Regions from separate parts of the Pseudomonas sp. COR18 genome, predicted to be linked through region 2. Evidence: riboswitches for the same ligand, from Rfam matches in the RefSeq annotation. Region 2 holds a riboswitch; each other region holds the start of a gene.

Region 1 (4,294 bases), 2.3 Mb from region 2:
AACGGGATCGCCAACAGGACCCTGTAGAAGGCCGAGACTTCGGCATCGAAAGGCAGGGCCTTGACAATGACCGGCGCAACTCCTAACAGCGCGGAGCCGGTTACCAGTAACAGAATCCGGGAGTGACTGCGCTCGGCCCGCATGACTGGTCGATTCATGGTTGCAAGCCGGGATGCTTATTGGCGACCCGTGCCTTGAAGGCCTTGCGATCGACAACCGCTCGCGTGTGGAGGCCCGATAAAATGCGTTCCGAGCCATCGCTCGCCTCGACTGCGAACTCGATGCTTTTATCGGTTGCCTGGATGACCGTGGCACGCACGCTAAGGGTAAAGCCTGCCGGTGTCGGGGCCAGGTGCTGGCTGTCATGGGCGATGCCGACGGTCATGAGGGTATCGGGTAGCAAACCCTCGATGGCCATCATTGCCGCCAGCTCTGACAGCCAAAGCAGTATCGGGGTAGCGAGGGCGGGGATGTCATTGTTCCAGTGTGTGGCCAGGTCGATCGGTTGGACGGTATGTCTCAGCAGTCCGATTCGACCGATGAGGTCAGGCATGATGAGCTTCCTTGTGCAGGTGGCCGGGAGCGCTCTGGAGGATTTGCTCAAGGAGTAAAAGCATTTCCTCAAGCATGGGCATAGGGGTGTTGAGGGGCGGGGCAAAAATCACTGCGTCACCATGCCGGTGTGCAGCAAAACCGCTGGCGGGATAGAGATTCAGGCCTTTGGCCCAGGCGAGCCGTACCAGGCTTTCGGCGGCTTGGGCACCCGGTACGAAGGGTGTTTTGCGAGGTTTGTCCTGGACTATTTCCACTCCCCATAACATGCCTGCCCCGCGAATCTGGCCAATGATGGGTGAGCTGTCCGTGCACCGCTGCAGATATGATTCGATGATTGGCCCGCGGCTGGCGGATAGAGGTACCAGGCCCTCGGTTTCGAGCACGTCCAGGACGGCATGGCCAACTGCGGCCCCTATGGGATGATTGGAATGGGTGTGGCCGTAGGAAAACACCCCGCTACCCAGTTCGATTGCCTCTTTGATCGCCTCTGTCACCAGGATGCCGGACAACGGGAAATATCCCGCATTGAGACCCTTGCCCAGCACACTGATGTCGGCCTTGACTTGACCGTGGTCCATGGCCAGCCAGGTGCCGGTGCGACCGAGGCCAGTCAGTACCTCATCGGCGATCAGCAGTACATCGTTGCGTTTACAGATGTCGCTGATCGTTTCCAGGTAGCCTGCCGGTGGGAGGATGGCCGCTCCTGAAGCTCCGGTGATGGGCTCTATGAGCAGGGCCGCCACTGCGTCGGCCCCGATCTGGCCCAGCTCGATTTCCAGTGCCTGGGCACAGGCGAGTTGGCAGGCCTTGCGGCTCTTGCCGTAAGGGCAGCGGTAGCAGTAGGGGGTGGGAATTGTTGGCCGTTGGTCGGGACTGCAGACATTGCGACGCCTGGGCCAATGACCGGATAGGGACAGGCTGGCCTGGGTCGAGCCGTGATAGCTGATGGTCCTGCTCAAGATATGTCTCTTTTTTGACCGGCCGACCTCGTCCCAGTATTGAATTGCAGTGCGGCAGGCTGCCTCCACGGCTTCTGAACCGCTATTGACGAAAAATGCTCCGGCCTGCCCGAGCTTGCTGCAGAGTCTTTGTGCCAATCGCTCGGCCGGGAGGTTCAGCGATTGTGTGCGATAGGCGGCGCTGAGCCTGTGGGCTTGCATCCGCATCCGATCGATGATGTATGGGTGGCCGTGACCCAGGGAGCAGGCTATGGCGCCGGAGCAGCCATCGAGAATCGTCCTGTTGTCATCGGTCATGATCGTGCTGCCCTGGGCCGAGAAGGCTATCGGGTAGTGCTGACGCAGGTTTGGCTTGATCAGGTGCACGCCGTTGCCTCACTGAGGTGTTATGTGGAGAAACGTTATTCCCACCTTTACCCTCAGGAGAAATGAGTTTTCCTCGTGAGGCTCATTTCTCCTGTTCATGCCACCGTTCGCCGGGGCTGGCGGTCGACTTCAATTGACGCTCCACCCCCAACCCTCTAACCTTCCCGGCTTGTTTCAGGTGCTCTGTGGCCCGGTGTCAACAGAGTGAAACAGGGAAGCCGGTGAGCCCTTCGAGAGGCGCGATCCCGGCGCTGCCCCCGCAACGGTAAATGAGTCAAGACTGCGCTTTTCGCCACTGTGCCGACGGCATGGGAAGGCGCGCGGTCCCGCGTTCGCGCGCTCATGAGCCCGGAGACCGGCCTGATCCATTCCACAGCATCACGGCGGGCGATGCTGGACGGCTTTGGCCGTGCCTGCGTCTGCCCGCCGTTTGCGTTATCCAGCCCAACGGAGAGCTGTCATGAACGAGTCCCCCGAGCGCGACGAACGCCACCTGGCGCGCATGCAGCGCAAGAAGGCGGTGATCGACGAGCGTATCGCCAATGCCCCCAACGAGTGTGGCCTGCTGCTGGTGCTGACCGGCAACGGCAAGGGCAAGAGCAGCTCGGCTTTCGGCATGCTCGCCCGGGCCATGGGCCACGGCATGCAGTGCGGCGTGGTGCAGTTCATCAAGGGCCGCAACAGCACCGGCGAGGAGCTGTTTTTCCGCCGCTTCCCCGAGCAGGTGCGCTTCCACGTGATGGGTGAGGGCTTTACCTGGGAAACCCAGGACCGCCAGCGTGACATCGCCGCGGCCGAGGCGGCCTGGGCGGTGTCCCGGGAAATGCTCGCCAACCCGGAGATCGGCCTGGTGGTGCTCGATGAGCTGAATATCGCCCTCAAGCATGGCTATCTGGATCTGGACCAGGTGCTGAGCGACCTGCAGGCCCGTCCACCGATGCAGCACGTGGTGGTGACCGGGCGCGGCGCCAAGCCGGAGCTGATCGACCTGGCCGACACCGTCACCGAGATGGGCCTGCTCAAGCACGCGTTCCAGGCCGGGATCAAGGCGCAGAAAGGCATCGAACTATGACTCAGGCGCGTCATTGCCCGGCGGTGCTGATTGCCGCGCCGGCCTCCGGCCAGGGCAAGACCACGGTGACAGCGGCCCTGGCGCGTCTGCATCGCAACCAGGGGCGCAAGGTCCGGGTATTCAAGTGTGGCCCGGATTTTCTCGACCCGATGATTCACGAGCGCGCCAGTGGCGCACCGGTGTACCAGCTCGACCTGTGGATGGTCGGTGCCGAGGAAAGCCGTCGGCTGCTCTGGGAAGCGGCGGGCGAGGCCGACCTGATCCTGATCGAGGGGGTCATGGGGCTGTTCGACGGCACGCCATCGAGCGCCGACCTGGCGCGGCACTTCGGTGTGCCGGTGCTGGCGGTGATCGACGGTACGGCCATGGCCCAGACCTTCGGCGCGCTGGCCCTGGGGTTGGCGCGCTACCAGCCGGACCTGCCGTTCGCCGGGGTGCTGGCCAACCGGGTCGGTACCCCGCGTCATGCGCAATTGCTCGAAGGCAGCCTGACCGAAGGCCTGCGTTGGTACGGTGCGCTCTCCCGCGAGACCGGGATCGAGCTGCCGAGCCGGCACCTCGGGCTGGTCCAGGCCAGCGAGCTGAACGACCTGGATCGTCGCCTGGATGTCGCCGCCCAGGCCCTGGGCGCCAGTTGCGAAGTCGCCTTGCCGCCGGCGGTCGAGTTCGCCGCACCGCCAGCAGCGGCCGTCGAGCCGCTATTGGCCGGTGTTCGAATCGCGGTGGCCCACGACGAAGCGTTTGCCTTCATCTATGGCGCCAACCTGGATCTGTTGCGCGCGCTGGGGGCCGAGCTGTGCTTCTTCTCGCCCATACATGATGCCGAACTGCCGCCGGCCGACAGTCTGTACCTGCCGGGCGGCTACCCGGAATTGCACCACCGGATGCTGGCGCAGAACCATTCGATGCTGGCGGCGATCCGTGGGCACCACGCGGCGGGCAAGCCGCTGCTCGCCGAGTGCGGTGGCATGCTTTACTTGCTCGAGGCGCTGACCGATGTCGACGGCCAGCGGGCCGAACTGCTCGGCTTGCTGGCGGGAGAGGCGGTGATGCAGAAACGCCTGGCCGCTCTGGCCCTGCAGGCCGTGGAACTGCCGGAAGGCTTGCTGCGCGGGCATACGTACCACCACTCGTTGACCACCACCGAGCTGGCGCCGATTGCCCGTGGGCAGAGCCCCAATGGTGGGCGAGGCGCAGAGGCGGTCTATCGTGAGGGGCGCACGACCGCCTCCTATGTGCATTTCTATTTTCCATCCAATCCCCGGGCGGTTGCCGCGCTGTTGGCGCCGCATCCGCAGGATTGCATTTCTGAGCATGCCAGGGCCGGCGCAGTCGATGTGGG
Region 2 (4,294 bases):
GCACCGAGCTGGGGCTGGTCACCGGCAGCGAGGGTGGGGTGGCCTTCTATGTGCCCAGCATCGCCTACAGCCATGGCATCGCCACCCAGCCGTTCGCCTGGATGGACCCGGATATCGGCAAGAACAAGCAGTCGCCGTTCTACCGCGGCGGGTACTGGCCGCCGGAGACCCCGGACCTGTATTTCAAGCCGATACCGCTCAAGCCGGCGGTCGCCCGCTTCGTCACCTCGGCGCAGTTTCGCCTGCCGCTGTATCAGTTGGTGTTCCACGACAGCCTGGTCAGTACCCACCATTGGGAATATGGCTCGCTGAAGTTCTCCAGCGAGCGGGAAACCACGGCGTTGCTGCAGTTGCTGCACATGGTACCGCCCCTGTATCACCTCAACGACCAGGTGCTGGCCCGCGATCTGCCGTTCATTCGGGCCTATGACAAGGTGTTTCGGCCGTTGCACGAAAGGCTGTTCACCGAGCGGCTGAGCGATTTTCAGGTGTTCTCGGCCGATCGCCTGGTTCAGCGTACCTCGTTCAGCGACGGCACCCTGATCACGGTGAACTTCGCCAGGAAACCCGCCCGTTCGCCGGAGGGCCGGCTGTTGCCGCCGCGTTCGGCCCTGGTGCTGGCGCCGGATCGGGGGCCGCAACTGATCGAGATTGCCCGGTTGTTCCTGCCTTCGGCATGAGGCCTCAGGCCTTGCGGTTTTTCGCCTCGATCCACTGGGCCATGTACTGGGTGCTCTTGTGATGGTGATGCCGCAGCATGGCGCCGGTGAAGTTGTCGCGCCGATGTTGCGCCAGTCGCTGCCGGCATTGCTCGATACGCGCCACCAGGGCCGGGCCGTGCTGACGCCGGTCGTAGCGGGCGGCCAGCAAGGCCTGGCCTGCGACCTGGGCCTGCCGCCAGGCCGCCGGGTCCTGGTAGAGCTGCACGGCGGCCGCGGCCAGGGCTTCGGCGCGGGTCTCGATGGCGCCGGGCCAGGGCAAGTCGCCGTGCATGGCTTCGGCACCGATCGGCGTGGTGACGTTTGGCGTGCCGCAGAGCATGGCATCGGCGAGCTTGCCCTTGATCCCGGCGCCAAAGCGCAACGGTGCCAGGCAGATGCGCGCCGCACTCATGACCTGCAAGGCATCCTCGGCCCAGTTCAGCACGTGAAAGCCCTGGGTCGGGTTATGCAGGGCGGTGGCCTTGGGCGGTGTATAGGCGCCGTAGACGTGCAGTTGCGCGCTCGGCAATTGCTGGCGGATCAGCGGCCAGAGGGTGGTTTTCATCCAGAGCACCGCGTCCCAGTTCGGTGCGTGGCGAAAGTTGCCGATGCTGAGGAAATGCGCGCGCTCCTCGAACGGCCGAAAGGCAGCGGGCTGATCGAGCATCAGCGGGCACCAGTGCAGCAGCGCCGGCGGCAGCCGGAACTGCTCGGTCAACAGGCGAATCTCGACATCGGAGATCATCAGGCTCAGGTCCGAGCGGTAGATCGCCGCGATCTCGCGCTGGGCCTGATCGGTTTCGCTCATCTGCTGGAACACCTGCGGCAGGTCGGGGGCAAACAGCGTGCTGAAGTCGTTCGGATCCGGATCGGCCTTCAGGCGTTCCTTGAGCTGCTGCTGGCGGGCGTCGCGCAGGCTTTGCAGGTCGGAGGTTTCCAGCACGCGGATGGCGTCGGGGCAGTGCTTCTCGACCCTCCAGCCGAACTGCTCCTCCATCATGAAGCGGTCGAACAGCACCACATCCGGCTGCAGGGCGGTGATGAAGGTGTCGAAGCTGCTGTTGTTGAGCTCGATGGCCTGTTCGTCGATTCCCAGGCTCTGCAGGTCGGCCTTGTGCTCGCCGACGCTGGCGGGGCTGGCGAAGGTGATGTGCCAGCCGGCTTCGAGGAAGCTTTCGAGAATCTGCATCATGTGCCCACCGGCGGCCGAGGAACGGGGTTCGGGCCAGACATAACCGATGACCAGGACGGTGGTGGTGCCGGTGGCACTCATGGGCGGGCTTCCTTGAAACGGGCAGGGTGAAAGGGGGGCGCAATTAAACCACAGCGGCCGTCGAGATTGACCTGCTCCCGCGCACTGCGTAGCCTTGCAGGTTCGAGGTTCTTCGGCATCCGGCCGAAGCTAAGATGGGAACGCGGCAAGCCGCGGCTGCCCCCGCAACTGTGAGCGGTTTGATAGTCTTGCCTGGCCACTGCCCCTTGGGGGCGGGAAGGCGCAAGACCCGGTGATCGGGCGACTGCCGAACACCCGCCCGCAAGCCAGGAGACCTGCCTCGTGACAGAATTTCACTTAAACCGGGCGGGGTGATCCGGTGGCGAACCTACCCGCGCCTGTTCCGGCAGCGGTTCTCGTCCCGTATGCCCGCTATTTTTGCCAAGGGGCATCCCGATGAAAACACTGGCCAAGCTTCCCGTCACCATCGTCACCGGCTTCCTCGGCTCGGGCAAGACCACCTTGTTGCGCCACATGCTCGACAACGCCCAGGGCCGCCGCATTGCGGTGATCGTCAACGAGTTCGGCGAACTCGGCATCGATGGTGAAATCCTCAAGCAGTGCTCGATCGGTTGCACCGAGGAAGAGGCGGTCGGTCGTGTCTTCGAACTGGCCAATGGCTGCCTGTGCTGCACCGTGCAGGAAGAGTTCTTCCCGGTGATGCGCGAACTGGTGGCACGGCGCGGCGATCTGGACCACATCCTCATCGAAACCTCCGGCCTGGCGTTGCCCAAACCGCTGGTCCAGGCGTTCCAGTGGCCGGAAATCCGCAGTGCCTGCACCGTCGATGCGGTGATCACCGTGGTCGACAGCCCGGCGGTGGCCGCCGGTACCTTCGCCGCCTTCCCCGACCAGGTGGACGCCCAGCGCAAGCTCGACCCGAACCTGGACCACGAGTCGCCGCTGCACGAACTGTTCGCCGACCAGTTGTCCAGCGCCGACCTGGTGATTCTCAACAAGACCGACCTGATCGCCCCCGAAGACCTGGCCAAGGTCCGCCTGGAAGTGGCCGAGGAACTGCCACCGGCGGTGAAGATCATCGAGGCCAGCAGCGGTCGCCTGCCGCTGGACGTGCTGCTCGGCCTGGGTGCCGGCTCCGAAGAACATATCGACAGCCGTCACAGCCACCATGATCACCACCACGAGGGCGACGATCATGACGACCACGATCACGATGCCTTCGACTCGATCTCCATCGACCTGCCGCAAGCCGATGAAAGCCTGCTGCTCGATGCCCTGACGCAACTGGTGGTCAAGCACGGCATCCTGCGGGTCAAGGGCTTCGCGGCGATCCCGAACAAGCCGATGCGCCTGCTGATCCAGGGCGTGGGCACCCGTTTCGACAAGCACTTCGACCGTGCCTGGGGCGCTGACGAGCCGCGTGTCACCCGCCTGGTGCTGATCGGTCAGGAACTGGATGCCGCCCTGCTCGAGTCGACCCTGCGCGCGGCGCTGACGGTCTGACCCCATGCACCTGCTCAGGACCCAGCCCGGCGGTTTCGTGTCGGACGACAACATTGCCGACCTGGGACAAACCCCCGCCGAGCTGGTGATCCTGTGCAGCGGTGATTCCAGCCTGGCGTTGCTCGCCGAAGCGGCGCAGCAACTGCCGGACGATTACCCCAGCCTGCGCCTGGCCAACCCGATGCAGGTGCAGAATCATGCCTCGGTCGACCTGTATGTCGACCAGGTGCTGCAACACGCCAAGGTGATCCTGCTGTCGTTGCACGGCGGGATCGGCTATTGGCGCTACGGCATCGAGCGCCTGGTGCAACTGGCCGAGCGCGGCGTGGCGCTGATCCTGGTGCCGGGCGATGACCGTCCCGACCCGGAACTGAGCGCCCTGGGCAACGTCCCGGCGGCCGAGGCCGAACGGCTCTGGCATTTCCTGCGCCAGGGGGGGCTGGGTAACGCCCTGCAACTGTTCAATTGCCTGGCCAGTACCTGGCTGGGGCGCGATTACCCGTGGCACGAGCCTCGCGCCTTGCCGCGCACGGCGATCTACCACCCCCGCGTGGTCGATGCGCAACTGGCGGATTGGCGTACCGACTGGCAGGCCGACCAACCAGTAGCGGCGCTGCTGTTCTATCGTTCGCACCTGCAGGCGGCCAACACCGCCTTCGTCGATGTGTTCTGCCAGCGCCTGCAGGCGGCCGGGCTGAACCCGTTGCCGATCGCCGTGGCCAGCCTCAAGGAGCCGGCCTGCCTGGCGACGGTCGAGGACTGGCTGGACGAAGTGTCGGCGGCGGTGATCCTCAATACCACCGGTTTTGCCCAATCGACCCCCGAGGCGCCGCACCTGCGGCCGTTCCGCCGTGAC
Region 3 (4,294 bases), 130 kb from region 2:
CCGCACATCGTCATTGCGGGACAGGCGCAGTTGCTGCTCGGTGTCGATGGCATTGGCATACTCGCTGCGGATCTCGTCGGTCAGGCGCTTGCCACGCCCGGCCTTGATCGCTTCGCGATAGTCGCCCTTGCTGCGCTGCAGATCGATCATCGATTGCGCGTATTCGGTCCAGGCCCCCTGCAGGGCCTCGATGCGCCTGAAACGATCGACCTGCTGCGGGTTGTCCGCCACCAACTGCTGCAAGCCGCGCAGTTCGGCCATGATCTTCGGCTTGGCGACTTCATAGGGGTCGAGGAAGTGCTCATCGCCGGTGATCAGGAAACCGCGCATGCCGGTTTCCAGGTCCACAGACAGCGTCATCACCTCATTGATGTTGTTGATCACCCGGTCCGTGTGCTGCACCCATTGGATCACCGAAAGCAGATAGCTGATCAGGGAAACGAAGAACACTGCGCTGAGCACACCCACCCCAAGCGGCAGGCTGATGTTGCGACTCAGGAGTTTGCGAAAACTGCTCTCATCAACCGAAGACGGTGAATTCATTTCGGGCCCCGGAGGAAGTCTTGAAAACCAAGGAGTTTGACGTAATTTTGTAAAAAAAGGATCCATTTTTCTCACAGCGTAGAAGGCATTTTCCTGCCTCGCACTGCCCAGCATCAATCAGACCCGCTATCCTACTCTCTTGTACAGCAAAATATTTTTGTACAAGAAATAGAACTTGTGGCAATTGGCCGCTTACCAATACAAAAGACAGGCACCTTCCTGCTCCGCTTTCACTTTTTTGGGAAACCCCTTATGTGCGCAGCCAGCTCCACCATCCTGGTCGTCGAAGACGACGCCATTGTCCGCATGCTGATTGTCGATGTGCTGGAGGAACTGGAGTTCAGGGTCCTGGAGGCCAGCGGCAGCGACGCGGCCCTGGAGTTTCTCAATGACACCGCCACCCCCATCGACCTGCTGATGACCGATGTCGGCTTGCCCGACATGGACGGCCGAGACCTGGCGAGGACCGCGTGCCAGGTCCGCCCCGGACTCTCGGTGCTGTTTGCCAGCGGCTACGCCGACAGCCTCGAAGTACCCGCCGGCATGCAGGTGATCGGTAAGCCGTTTTCGATCGATCAGCTCAGATATAAGATTAAAAGCATTATCTAACTCATTGTTTTTATTGAGATTATTATTCTAGAAATAACTTTAGGTTCGGCTTTTTACCGCAGCCCTCCCCACCTTTTCTCGACCCGGTGGTCACCATGCAGCTCAGTTGACGCACCGGTAGATGGCATGCTTTCCTACTCGTCTGTTCTGGGTGCCCTTCACAGGGTGAAACGGGAAACCGGTGCGTCGGCGGATGCTTCATCATGCCTGACAAGTCCGGTGCTGCCCCCGCAACGGTAAGCGAGAGAAGCGTCAGATCCACTGTGCCAGCCGGCATGGGAAGGTGATGCTGGAAGGTTCGAGCCAGGCTGGAACCCCTCGCGAGCCCGGAGACCGGCCCGGAAATATCGAATGACAAACCTGCGGTGGGCAGGCGCTGTTGAAACCTCCGGGCCCGGCCCGCCGAGGTTTTTCTGCGCGTGGCCGCCTGCTGAAGACCCAGAAGGAAGCGCCATGTCCGTCACCACCGCCAGCCATTCCGGCACCGTCACATCGACCCGCAGCCAACGTCTCGTCGCCGCCATCGGCGCCAGCGTCCTCGGCGTGCTGCTGGTTTATTTCGCCGGGTTCTCGCACATCGATGCGGTCCATAATGCTGCCCACGATACACGTCACAGCGCCGCCTTCCCGTGCCACTGAGCCGTGCCACCGAGAACCCTGCCATGATCAAGCGTATCGCCCAAACCGCCGGCTTCAGCGGACTGCTGGCCGCCCTGCTGCTGACCCTGCTGCAAAGCTTCTGGGTCGCCCCCCTGATTCTCGAAGCGGAAACCTACGAGAAGGCCCCGGCCAGCGAAGCCCATGAGCACACCGGCGCCGCCATGGCCGGGCATAGTCACGAAGGCCACGATGAAGCAGCGTGGGAGCCGGAAGATGGCTGGCAGCGCGTGCTGTCCACCACCGGCGGCAACCTGGTGGTCGCGGTCGGTTTCGCCCTGATGCTCGCCGGCCTGTATACCCTGCGTACGCCCAATCGCACCTCCCAGGGGCTGCTCTGGGGGCTGGCCGGCTACGCCACCTTCTGCCTGGCACCGACCCTCGGCCTGCCGCCGGAACTGCCCGGCACCGCCGCGGCGGATCTGCTGCAACGGCAGATCTGGTGGGCCAGCACCGCTGCCTCCACTGCCGTGGCCATCGCCCTGGTCGTGTTCGGCCGGCATTGGCTGCTCAAGCTGCTGGGCGTGGCCATTGTCGTGGTGCCCCACGTGATCGGTGCACCGCAACCGGACGTGCATTCCAGCCTGGCACCAGAAGCACTGGAGGCGCAGTTCAAGATCGCCTCGCAACTGACCAACGCGGTGTTCTGGCTGGCCCTGGGCCTGATCAGCGCCTGGCTGTTCCGTCGCAAGGCCGACACTCGGCACCGGGCATGACAAAGCCCCCCGCGCAGCCAGCCCTGGCGGCTGGCTTCGGTTGCCGGCAAGGCTGCGAGGCGTCGGTCCTGCGGCAACTGCTGGAAAGTGCCCTGCAGAGCTGTCGACTCGACCTCTCGGCAGTCACCGGGCTGGCCAGTATCGATGGAAAACGCCATGAGCCGGGATTGCTGGAACTCGCTCGACAGTTGCAACTGCCACTGCTGTTCTTCAGCGCCACGGCGCTGCAACCCTACGAGCCACATCTGAGCCATCGCTCCAGCCTGGCTTTCGCCCATACTGGCTGCCACGGCGTTGCCGAAAGTGCCGCCCTGGCCCTGGCCGAACAACAGGGACAGTCCCCGGCAAGCCTGCTTATTTCACGCCAGAAGCACCCGCAGGCGACCTTCGCACTGGCCTGGACCGGGCAAAACCCTGGATAATCCCCTCCTCCTGCATGAGCGTTGTTCATGTGGACCCAGGATTTACCCGCAAACCCACCCGGCGAGCTCCGCGTGCGCTCGACGCGAAACGAGCGACTGCCGTCAGGGCTTCGCGGATAAATCCGGTGCCCATGGAACCTTGCGCGCAGCCCGTTCAGAGAAGTTTATGACCGTCTATTTCATCGGTGCCGGCCCCGGCGATCCGGAACTCATTACCGTCAAGGGCCAGCGCCTGATCCGCAGTTGCCCGGTGATCATCTATGCCGGCTCACTGGTACCTGCGGCCGTGCTGGAGGGCCATGGCGCCAGCCAGGTGATCAACAGCGCCGAACTGCACCTGGAACAGATCATCGAGTTGATCAGGGCGGCCGATGCCCGCGGCCAGGATGTGGCCCGGGTGCATTCCGGCGACCCATCGCTGTACGGCGCCATCGGCGAGCAGATCCGCCACCTGCGCGAGCTGGGCATCGCCCACGAAATCGTTCCCGGGGTCACCGCCACCGCTGCCTGCGCGGCCCTGCTCGGTGCCGAGCTGACACTGCCGGATATCTCCCAGAGCGTGATCCTGACTCGTTACGCCGACAAGACCGCGATGCCCGCAGGCGAGGAGCTGGGCGACCTGGCCCGGCACAAGGCGACCATGGCGATTCACTTGGGGGTCAACCATCTGGCGAAGATCGTCGCCGAGCTGCTGCCTCATTACGGCGCGGACTGCCCGGTTGCGGTGATTCACCGCGCCACCTGGCCCGACCAGGACTGGGTACAGGGCACATTGGCGGACATCCAGGCCAAGGTCGAGGCCAAGGGATTTCGGCGCACGGCGCTGATCCTGGTGGGACGGGTACTGGGCAGCGACCATTTCAGCGAATCATCCCTGTATCGGGCCGGTCATGCCCACTTGTATCGACCCTGAACAGGCGGAGAAAAAAACGATGCCCGAACCGACGTTTTCCGGAGCCAAGCTGGCACTGCTCTGCGGCGATCAGTTGTTGACCTACCTGCGCGACATGAAGGACGGCATCCCCTACCCTGGCCACTGGGACTTTGCCGGCGGTGGCCGCGAAGGCGAGGAAACCCCGAGCGAATGCGCGCTGAGGGAACTGGACGAGGAGTTCTCCCTGCGGATCGGCGCCGAACGCATCGAGTGGGCGCGACGCTACCCCAGCGTCACCCAGCCGGGCAGCCACTCATGGTTTCTGGTGGGGCAACTGGACCCGGTGGAGATCGAGGCGATCCATTTTGGCGATGAGGGACAGTACTGGCGGATGATGCCGATTGCCGAGTACCTGGAGCATCCGCTGGGGGTGCCGTATCTGCAGGAGCGGTTGCGCGATTACCTGCGGGGGC

The links. A riboswitch is a leader RNA that binds a small molecule or an ion and turns the genes downstream of it on or off. The one in region 2 is predicted to bind cobalamin.
Region 1: linked by a shared signal. The riboswitch ahead of cobO (cob(I)yrinic acid a,c-diamide adenosyltransferase) and the one ahead of cobW (cobalamin biosynthesis protein CobW) in region 2 are both predicted to bind cobalamin.
Region 3: linked by a shared signal. The riboswitch ahead of ACM62G_RS28400 (CbtB domain-containing protein) and the one ahead of cobW (cobalamin biosynthesis protein CobW) in region 2 are both predicted to bind cobalamin.

Annotation. Positions count from the first base shown of each region.
Region 1 covers NZ_CP183808.1:4,176,190-4,180,483, forward strand. The annotation lists gene ACM62G_RS19285 (DMT family transporter) at 1-158, opposite strand, end outside; gene ACM62G_RS19290 (thioesterase family protein) at 155-553, opposite strand; gene ACM62G_RS19295 (aminotransferase class III-fold pyridoxal phosphate-dependent enzyme) at 546-1,880, opposite strand; cobalamin riboswitch at 2,040-2,259, shown strand; gene cobO (cob(I)yrinic acid a,c-diamide adenosyltransferase) at 2,341-2,952, shown strand; gene ACM62G_RS19305 (cobyrinate a,c-diamide synthase) at 2,949-4,294, shown strand, end outside.
Region 2 covers NZ_CP183808.1:6,448,765-6,453,058, reverse strand. The annotation lists gene ACM62G_RS29005 (glycoside hydrolase) at 1-680, shown strand, start outside; gene ACM62G_RS29000 (glycosyltransferase) at 685-1,974, opposite strand; cobalamin riboswitch at 2,063-2,272, shown strand; gene cobW (cobalamin biosynthesis protein CobW) at 2,371-3,438, shown strand; gene cobN (cobaltochelatase subunit CobN) at 3,443-4,294, shown strand, end outside.
Region 3 covers NZ_CP183808.1:6,315,638-6,319,931, forward strand. The annotation lists partial or broken gene ACM62G_RS28390 (CHASE3 domain-containing protein) at 1-543, opposite strand, end outside; gene ACM62G_RS28395 (response regulator) at 796-1,152, shown strand; cobalamin riboswitch at 1,285-1,509, shown strand; gene ACM62G_RS28400 (CbtB domain-containing protein) at 1,606-1,791, shown strand; gene ACM62G_RS28405 (CbtA family protein) at 1,815-2,525, shown strand; gene ACM62G_RS28410 (cobalamin biosynthesis protein) at 2,522-2,947, shown strand; gene cobM (precorrin-4 C(11)-methyltransferase) at 3,114-3,860, shown strand; gene ACM62G_RS28420 (NUDIX hydrolase) at 3,880-4,294, shown strand, end outside.